DNA from 2 places in the Arthrobacter sp. TMN-50 genome. Region 2 is predicted to be linked to the other one. Evidence: riboswitches for the same ligand, from Rfam matches in the RefSeq annotation. Region 2 holds a riboswitch; the other holds the start of a gene.
The links. A riboswitch is a leader RNA that binds a small molecule or an ion and turns the genes downstream of it on or off. The one in region 2 is predicted to bind cyclic di-GMP.

Region 1: linked by a shared signal. The riboswitch ahead of ACX80A_RS00045 (hypothetical protein) and the one ahead of ACX80A_RS04450 (response regulator transcription factor) in region 2 are both predicted to bind cyclic di-GMP.

The regions. Positions count from the first base shown of each region.
Region 1 covers NZ_JBTNDG010000001.1:4,155-9,111, reverse strand. Annotated here, with positions in the region: gene ACX80A_RS00050 (S24 family peptidase) at 23-1,588, opposite strand; gene ACX80A_RS00045 (hypothetical protein) at 1,668-2,060, opposite strand; cyclic di-GMP riboswitch class I at 2,079-2,155, opposite strand; tRNA gene ACX80A_RS00040 (tRNA-Lys) at 2,501-2,573, opposite strand; gene ACX80A_RS00035 (PQQ-dependent sugar dehydrogenase) at 2,664-3,704, opposite strand; gene ACX80A_RS00030 (hypothetical protein) at 3,768-3,941, opposite strand; gene ACX80A_RS00025 (2-hydroxyacid dehydrogenase) at 4,058-4,957, shown strand, end outside.
Region 2 covers NZ_JBTNDG010000002.1:112,678-117,634, reverse strand. Annotated here, with positions in the region: gene rpsR (30S ribosomal protein S18) at 1-65, shown strand, start outside; gene rplI (50S ribosomal protein L9) at 84-533, shown strand; gene ACX80A_RS04460 (TetR/AcrR family transcriptional regulator C-terminal domain-containing protein) at 745-1,395, opposite strand; gene ACX80A_RS04455 (MarR family winged helix-turn-helix transcriptional regulator) at 1,980-2,411, shown strand; cyclic di-GMP riboswitch class I at 2,464-2,538, shown strand; gene ACX80A_RS04450 (response regulator transcription factor) at 2,741-3,538, shown strand; gene dnaB (replicative DNA helicase) at 4,248-4,957, shown strand, end outside.

The sequences.
Region 1 (4,957 bases), on a different contig from region 2:
TTCCGAGGTCCTCATCCATTTCCTAGGTGTTGATCCGGGCGTCTGTTTCCGTTCTCAGGGTGAGGGCGTCCGTTGGGGAGGTTTCAGTGTTGGTCCGGTATCGGTAGGTGGTGCTTTCGTCCTGCACGATGAATGTTTCGACGTCGCTTCTGGCCCAGTGAAGGACCAGAAGCCCGTAGCGTTCGGCGAGTTTGGCCAGTGTCGCGAAGGCGGTGACGTCGATAACGGGGCGACCCTGCGGGGCGGGCATCGGGTGTACCCGGACCAAAAGCGCTGAGTAGCGGCGGCGGATGGCGGCCCCTTCATCAACTGGGCTTTCCCGTCGTGAAAGCAACATCAGAGCGGTGCCTGCGAGGAATGCCAAGAAGAGTAGGACTGCCGAGAGGATCCGGGCATTTTCTGCGGTGAGGTTCCAATTTTCCGGACCTAAGGTCCGCGGCACGGATAGCGTTTGGCCTGCTGGAGTGTCGTTAGTGACCGTGAGGGCAGCCGCTGCGCCGGGAACGCTGAGTGCCAGAGGTGCCAGTTCAAGTGTGAGCGCAGGTTCGAAGTCCGGCCCTGCATCGGTCTGCACGCGAGGGGTGAGCATAATGGATATTGGGCTAGCTGGAAGGCCGGTAACGGCCGACGCCGCCTGGGCTTTGTCCTCGAATGTTGCCAGGTCCAGCGCTACGGTGCCTTCGTACTGGTTGCCGGCGAACGAGGTCGCGGCCGCAAGAGGAATGGTTGTGTGCCATCCGCCGGGGGTGGTTAGTTCCGCGGATACGGTCACGCTGCCCGGTTCGCCCTGGTAGGCGAAGTGCACATCGACGGTATCGGTGAGGGAACGGAAAACCGGATCCGGGGATTCAGCCACAGTCCCGTCATAAGCTGGGCTATCACCGACCTCCGCAGTGTAGGAAAATTCCATCCGGGCACCGCTGACCGGTTCAGCAGCAGCAGGTTGATTGAGCGGTCCGGTCCATGCCCAGACGACGAGCGACGAGGCGATGATTGCCAGGATCAGAGTCATGGCGGCTCCCACCCGTAGCAGGGGCGGTGACGCCCATGCTACGGCGCTGAAGCCGGTTCCGGTAACGGTGTGGCGGGACATCTCCGCCCTCCTTTGTCTGCTTTGTCTGCGTCTGCGTCTACGTCGGGTTATAGTGGTCCCGCCGCCGACCATCAGCGCGAAAGTCATCAGGGCCAGCATGGGCGGGCTGGCCAACCGATCCAGCCACACCCCACCCTGCGGGATATGCAGAAACTCCCGACCGACGAGCTCCTCAGCGGAAGGCTTCACGGTATCGACCGACTGACTGTTATCGCCTTGAAACACGAAAGCGTTCTGGTCGCCGCCGATAATACGGTGCAGCACAACCTCATTGCTGCCGGGCAGCCGGTAAGCGGCTATCTGACCCACCGAGTACGAGGGTGCCCGGGAAATTACCACTAGGTCTCCGTCGTAATAGACCGGGTTCATACTCACACCGTCTGTGGTGACCACCGCAGCCTGACCGGCGAGAATCGCTACCCCGATAACCGTCAAAAGCACGGCCGCGGCGGCAAAAAAACACACCGCCAGACGACGGAACAGCCGGTTCAGCATACGGTGGCTTTCATACTGATGTGGAGACCTTTGGGATGGGCCCGCAGCGAGAGGTGCGGGCCCATCCCAAAGGATGGAATTAGCTAGGGACGGTGACAGCGGCGCTGGTTACACCGGACTGGCTCAGACCGGTGCCTGGGCTGCAGGTGGAAACGAACGTGGTAGCACTGATGGCTGTGCAGGTGAAGGTCGTCGCTGTGCCGCCGGTGAGGGCAATGGTGGGGGTTTTGCCGCCCGTGGCGTCGGCGAACGTCAGCGTCACGGAATTGACGGCCGTTTTGGTGTTATCGGTGTACCCGTAGACCAGGCTGCTCAAGGTGGCGCCCGTAACGGACTGGCTGACAGTACCTCCAACGAACTGGGTCGAACCAGCTGTGGTGCTCAGTCCGGTACCGGTAAGCGCGGAACCGCCGGCGAAAGCCAGGCCTGCAACGGCAAGGGCAGCGACGAGCTTGGTGGATTTTTTCATCATGGTGTTTCTTCTCTCAATTTCAGTAGCCCGGCGAACCCCCAGCGGGTTCCGTGGCTTTGCGTCCCCGGTTCACACCGGGTTTGCCGTTTTGATGAGGATGCATCGCAGCGGAGAAGAAGAGACTGATAGCGGTCCCCCTAAACCAGCGTTGCGGAGTGCGACCGTATCAATCGGAAAATAAACGTCCGATCAATTCCGATCACTCTTTGAAACTACAGCGGAATAAACACAGAGACGCCATCCTTTGTCAATCCTGCGCAAACCCTAGACAAAACCGCCGGGTTCTCGGACTAAGTGACAGAAAAACTTGGACCGCTCGAAAATGAACCGTCCTGGAAATCAGGCGTGAACCGTTGTGACCCCGCGAGGTGTGTCGGTTGGCTCTCAGGTACAAAAAAATCGCCTGACCGGGCGTTTTGCCGATCAGGCGATTTTGTCTGTGCACCCCTCGGGACTTGAACCCGAAACCCTCTGATTAAGAGTCAGATGCTCTGCCAATTGAGCTAGAGGTGCGTGTCGATTGGGCCCACCGGGCCAACAGCAACAGCATGAAACTCTACCAGCACATCGGCTGAAACCCGAAATTGATTCTCCGCACGGCAGCTAGCCTGCTGTGACCGTCAGTATCCGGGATTGCGCGCCCTCATTCGTGGCAATCCATAGTGCGTCGCCAGCGCCTTCGATTACGTCGCGCAGCCGCCCGTGCTCGCCGTCGAAATGGCTGACCGGCGTTCCTGCCGTCCCAGACGCGAGCGGCACCTGCCACAGCCGCTCGCCGCGCAGGCCACCGATGTACGCGACGTCGTCCACGATCGCCATCCCGCTGGGGGAAGAGGTAGCTGTGGATGGCCACACGACCTGCGCGTCGATGAACCCGTCAGCCCCGGGAGCGCCAGTGACCGCGGGCCAGCCGTAGTTCCCGCCGGGTTCAATAAGGTTCAGCTCGTCGTCGACCTCGGGGCCAAATTCGCTGGCCCACAGCCGACCGGCGGAGTCCCAGGCGAGGCCCTGCATATTGCGATGCCCGAGGCTGTAGACGGGTGAATTCTCCACCGGGTTGCCGGGGGCCGGATCGCCGTCGGCAGTGATGCGAAGAATCTTGCCGCCATTGCTCGTCGGATCCTGGGCCGAGGCGGCCTGCCCGGCATCGCCGGTACCGACATACAGGTATCCGTCGGGGCCGAACTTGATCCGCCCGCCGTTGTGGATATTGGCCTTCGGAAGACCGGTGAACACCTCCTGGGGCTCGCCCAAGCCGTCCTCGCCGTAGGCAAGGCTCATAACCCGGTTGTCATTCGGGCCGGTGAAGTAGACGTACAGCCGGGGATCGGCGTCGAAGTCCGGTCCGATCGCCAGGCCGAGCAACCCGCCCTCGCCCGCCGCGGCGATCTCCGCGTCGAGGGTGCCGATGGTGGTCGTTGATCCGTCAATAATCCGCTTGATCTCACCCGATTCCCGTTCGGTGACCAACAGCGACCCATCGGGCAACGCCGCCAGCCCCCAGGGCACGGTGAGGCCCTCGGCGACAGTCCCTGCCGGGGAGAGGTCGGGTAAACCGACCGGGGTGGTGGACGGCGTCGGGCCGGCCGACGTCGTGCTCCCGTCAACAACCGGTGCGGTTTCCGGGCCCGTGCACGCGCTCACGCCAGTGAGCAGTAAGACGGTCAAAATCAGTGTTAAGAGCTGTCGATTCGCTAGCACGACGGCTTACTCCTCGACCTGGCGACCCCGAGGGTCGAGGTTTTGCAATGCCAGGGGAGTCGACGTCGGACCCGCATCGTCGTGGACTTGGCTGCGGGAATCGGGGGTGGTGCGGGATCGGAACCACCAAACGGCGCCCACCACTCCGGCGACCAGCAGCAACCAGAGAAATGCATCCACGACACGACCCCCTCTTTTGCTGTGGCAAACCGGATGCCTTCGACGTTACGGCCACGCTTCGCGGGTGTCCACCGCACGGAATGCCTCCAACCGCGCGGGAAGCTAGGCTTTGTCGAATGGACAAGATCACCACCGTTTCGGTGCCCAGTGTGGAAATGCTTGAAGCCCTGCAGCCAGCGCCCGCAGGAATTTCGCTGGTGGTGTGGGATTTCGACGAGGAACCGGTGGGGGCGGAGCTGGATGACATTGATGCTGCCGTTTTGCCGTATATGTCGTCTCCCGATCAGTTCGGTGACGCAGTGCGGAGCGCTCCGAACCTGCTGCTCGTGCAGACCCAGTCCACCGGCTACGAGGGCATTCCCGAACTGGTCGGCGACAACGTCGCCGTTGCCAGCGCCGCGGGGGTTCACGCCGCGGCGACCGCCGAGCTTGCGATCGGCCTGGCCATCGCCTCGCTGCGGGGCATTGACGACGCCGTTCGCAACCAGACCCTCGGCCAGTGGAAACCCGCGCGCTATCCGGGCCTGGCCGATCGGAAGGTGCTGCTCGTCGGGGTGGGAGGAATCGGCGTCGAGATTGCGCGCCGACTTGAACCGTTTGAGGTGGATCTTACCCGGATGGGCAGTTCAGCCCGCGACGACGAGTGGGGGCATGTGCACGGCACCGACGAACTGGTGGCGCTCGCCGAACAGGCTGAGGTGTTGATCGTTATCACTCCGCTCACCGATTCCACCCATGGGCTGATCAACGCTGAGGTGCTGGCGGCGATGCCCGACGGTGGACTGGTGGTCAACGTTGCCCGCGGTGCAGTGGTGGACAGTGAGGCCCTGACGGCGGAGGTGGTCTCCGGTCGGCTCTCGGCGGCAGTTGACGTATTCGATCCGGAACCCGTCCCGGAGGGTCACCCGCTGTGGTCAGCCGCCGGGGCACTGATCACCCCGCACAGCGGAGGCAACACCGGCGCTTTCTGGCCGCGCATCATCAGGCTGCTGAAGCGTCAGCTGGACTGCATTGCC
Region 2 (4,957 bases):
CGCAGGCAATCAAGAATGCCCGTGAAGTTGCCCTCCTGCCGTACTCCGGCGCAGGCCGCGGTTAAGGAAAGGAACCCAACCCAATGGCAAAGCTCATTTTGACCCATGAAGTAACCGGTCTTGGTGCTGCAGGCGACATTGTCGAGGTCAAGAACGGTTACGCACGTAACTTCCTTCTTCCCCGCGGCTTCGCCCTCACCTGGACCAAGGGCGGCGAGAAGCAGGTCGAGTCGATCAAGGCTGCCCGCGTCGCACGCGAGCACTCAACGCTCGAGGACGCCCAGAAGCAGGCAGCTGCTCTCTCCGCCAAGCCGGTCCAGTTGACCGTCAAGGCCGGCGAGTCCGGACGCCTGTTCGGAACCGTCAAGGCTGAAGACGTGGCGAAGGCCGTCGAGGCCGCAGGCCTCGGCACCATCGACAAGCGCAAGGTAGAACTGCCCGCCCACATCAAGTCGGTCGGTACCTACCAGGCGAACGTCCGTCTGCACGACGACGTCTCAGCAGTAATTGACCTGAACGTCGTCGCAAACTAGCTTCGACGCTCGCTTCGAGAACGGCTAAAGGGGCTCCCGCCTAGTGGGGGTCCCTTTTGCTGTCTCCGGCCAACTTCTCCTGCTCGTCTGTCTCGTCCGCCAGGCCCGCCAGGTGGAGCGCAAAACCCCGAACTGACCATTAGTGCCTGGACGCGGTTCAGCGCGAAGGATAGAGCCGGAACGTATCTAACCCATGGGTTTATTGAACTACTCAGAGCGGTCGAGGTTCCGAAGTGTGGAGTTGCGCCTGAAGTCCCTGAAGGAGAATTGTGATTCCCTGATCGAGTTCGGCTTGTCCGTCGTAGTCCAGCAGTAGAGATGCTAGCCGGCGGAGGTGGGGAAAGTCCTTTTTCGGTAGCCGGTGCAATCCTAGTCGTAGTCCGAGCTCGTCCTCATCGGGATTAACCACAAATTCTTCGAGCTCATTGAGGATGTGTCCGATCAGATAACCGTAGTAGGCGCGATAGGCGTGGAGTGCGTCCGCCGGCCTGAACCCGGCATCACTGAATACTGCGAGTATCTGCTCAAGGGGGCGTAGTGCGCCGAGAGGGCGGAGCCCTAATGGTGTGGAAAGTGGACGCGTCACGAGGAGCGGGACAACGTGGGGATGCTTTAGAACCAGAGTCCGGAAGTCGTGGGCGGCATGCCGGAGTTGGTCCTGCCACGAAGGTGACTGACCGGCCCTCGGAATAACCCATTGATCCAGCAAGAGCTCAGTCAGGCCGTCGAGCAGTGCATCTCGATTCGCGGCGTAACGGTACAGCGCCATCGGATCCTTGCCCAGCTTGTTCCCGAGGCGTCGCATTGTCAACGACTCAAGGCCGTCCGCGTCGACCAGCTCAAGGGCAGCTCGTAAGACCACAGCACGGCTTAGCTGAGACCGACGGGTCCCAGTATTGGATGATGGATCACTCCCCTTGTGGGGCTCCTGGAACGATCCAGCGGGGTCCCCGGATCCAGGCAGATCGACGATCTTTCTTGGTTCATCCATAGACTCCTCGAATCCCCTTCGCTAAGTAGGCTTGCTATTTTGGATCTACATTGTAGACTCTATGGTGTAGGAGCTACAGCGTAGACAAACCGATTGCAACATCCTTTGGAGCTTACTCCACTCGAATGCAGCTCTTTCGCCGAGGCAGTATCTATCCACACGGAAAAGTCCATTTTTACCATCTAGCGTGCAGCAGTATTTACCGTCGGGCATTCTAGTTCTAGTTAGGGAAATCATGAGTTCGTTATCGGCAAGAACGATGGACGGGACTGGTCTCAGTGAAGTGCTCGCAGCCGCTTGGCCACCACCGGCAGTTTGCCTGATTAGCCGCCCCGCACCCGATGGAGGTGCATGCAGCCGTCCCCTTACGGACTGGGTAACACGCCAGATCCAGTCATCGGCACAACCCACGGCTTAGTTGTCTCCACCCCAACAGAAGTGACGATCGAAAGAAAGTGGCAAATACATTGAACACAACACACTGGACAACCGGTCGTTTACTCAGCACGGCGGCCCGGTTGAACGAACGACTCTATAATCAGCGACTTCGAGAAGTAGGGCTCACTCATGCAGCAATGATCACACTAAGAGCCTTATCAGCTAACGGACCAATCAGCCAGACAGGCCTAGCTGAGCTGGTGCACGTGCAGGCCCAGACCATGGGAAAAGTCCTCGAGAAACTTGAATACAAGGACCTCATTTCCAGAACACGCGACTCGTCGGACCGGCGGTCGATGATAACCCGGATCACTAACAAAGGAGACGAGCTACTCCAGCACGTAAACCAAATGAGCGAATCGGGAGTAGAAGATCTTGGTCTCACCGACCAGAAGCTCCGGGATGCACTGATTACCTTCATCGCTACACTCGGGTCCTCACCCGCCTGAACGGGTCCCTCGGTGTCGTTTCACAAATAAATTTCTACTATGGGCGTTCGCTTATAGATAATGGCAAACCCGGGGCGACTCGGCGACGCAAAGCTTCGGGGCCCTCGCGGTCGGCCGGGTTACCGAAGAGCAAGGGCCTAGGTTATGTGTCACCTCCGTATCAAAGATAATTGTCTGAACATTTCACTAAACATCCAAGCTTCGAAACAATCGAGATTCGGTTCGCCGCCCCAAGTCAGGCAGTTACCGGGTGAGGGCCGCTACTTAGGGTCAAGACTTAACCGGCGCATGCGTCCACAGGTAACGGCCCTACCGGACGGAAGAACGAAGTGAGGGTAGATGCCCCTAATTTTTTTCGTTCCTACGGAACCGCCGTCGTCATTGATGATGACCTGGACATCCAAACCGCAGTTGTGGAGATGCTTCGGCAAGCGGGGTTTGATGTCCATGCAGGAACCACGGGGCTTGATGGGGTGGAAGCCGTCCGCGCGTCCACCCCATGCGTGGTCACGCTCAACGTTGATCTCCCCGATATTGACGGATACGAAGTACTTCGGCGTATCCGTGAGACCAGCGACTGCTACGTCATTATGTTAAGCGCTCGAATTGACGAGCACGACACGCTTACAGCGCTCCAATTGGGCGCCGATGACTTCATTTATAAACCGTTTCGTCCTCGGGAGCTGAGAGCTCGAATTGAAGCGATGCTGCGTCGTCCTCGAGATGGTTCTAGGAAACTAACTGAAATAACATCACCTTCTGTCCTGCCCGCTCTGGCGCCGCAGCAGTCGGTCCTCTTCCGTAGGGGGAAACTTACCCTCGATTGCGGAACCCGAACGGTCAGGATCGCTACTAAAGAAATGGCATTGACCAAGAGTGAATTTGATCTGCTCTACGAGATGCTCCGAAGTGACGGGGCCGTTCGTACCAAGTCGGCACTGGCGCGAGTCGTCCGGGGTGAGGAGTACAGGGGTTACTCCTACGTGAGTGGGGCAGAAGAAAGGGCGATCGAGGTCCATATGGGAAATCTGCGACGGAAGCTCTCTCAACGTCTTGGGCATGACGAACTGATAAAAACTATCCGTGGAGTGGGCTACCGCGTTGCCCTATCTGCGGAGACGGAATAACACCCACCGCCAGAGCTTGCCCTTAGGTTGGCCCGAGCCCTTGCGGCAAATCCGCGATGGAGTGAGCGAGCGGGAAAGCCCACACACCATAGGCTTCTTCGGTCCAGGGTCTACTACAGATAAGCCCAATGGGCGACAAGCGTCTCAGGGTCGAATATTTCGAGGCTGACGCAGTGGCGGAACGTTTCGCACATACCTCTTTGTGCATACTTCGCTCGGGCCGGCTCATGAGGGTGCGTCTGCCGTTATGCAGGCCAGTGGGAGGCGCCGCATCCTGGAGCTCTGTATTACACATCTGGCGTTGTGGCTGTGGATAGCAGGTGAATAACTCTGCTAGTAGGCCCTCAATGACCATCTGTCAACACGCAAGTAGAGCATGAACGTTGGGTGACCGAAACATTTACTCCACAGGTGTTCATGAGTGTTTCCGCAGGTCAGGGCCGCACGAGCCAGATAAGTATTTCGTTATCCACACCCTTGTCCCCATCCTGTGCACAAGACACGCCGCGTAATCCACAGTGAATCCACAGGGCCTGTGGATTACTCGTTTGGCAGGATGGTGCTTCGGCACTACCGTGGCGGAGTATCCCAGACGCTAAAACTGTCAGAGCCGGGTGATAAACCTCAATTATCAGGCCGGGTACGACCGAAGACGACGATCCGTCGGAGCTGGTTCCCGGGGTAGGCAACTGGAAGAGAGAGTGCAGCGGTGTCCCTCACGCACGCAGAGTCAAAAGAGGACACCCGGTCCCCGGAGTTCACTCGAACCCCGCCGCAGGATCTGGTTGCCGAACAGTCGGTACTCGGCGGAATGATGTTATCGAAGGATGCCATCGCCGATTGCGTGGAGGTGCTGCGCGGTGTCGATTTTTACCGGCCTGCCCACGAAAGCATCTACGAGGCGGTTATCGACCTCTACGGCCGCGGCGAACCTGCTGACGCAGTCACCGTGTCTGATGAGCTCACCAAGCGGGGCGAAATTTCCCGGATCGGTGGTCCGGCCTACCTCCACACCCTGATCCAGTCCGTGCCGACCGCCGCAAACGCTGGCTTCTATGCGGAGATTGTCCGTGAGCGAGCGGTGCTGCGCCGTCTGGTGAATGCCGGCACCAAGATTGTCCAGCTGGGCTACTCAAACGACGGCGAGGTGGATGACATTGTCAACGCCGCCCAGGCCGAGGTGTACGCGGTTGCGGAGCGACGCAGCGCCGAGGACTACGTTGCGCTGAAGGACATCATCGAGAGCACCGTCGATGAGATTGAGTCGGCTGGTCATCGTGGTGAGGGCATGACTGGTGTGCCCACTGGGTTCTTTGAACTCGACGAGTTGACCCAGGGGTTGCACGGCGGGCAGATGATCGTTGTCGCGGCCAGGCCGGCGATGGGCAAGTCGACGTTCGCCCTGGACTGGGCACGATC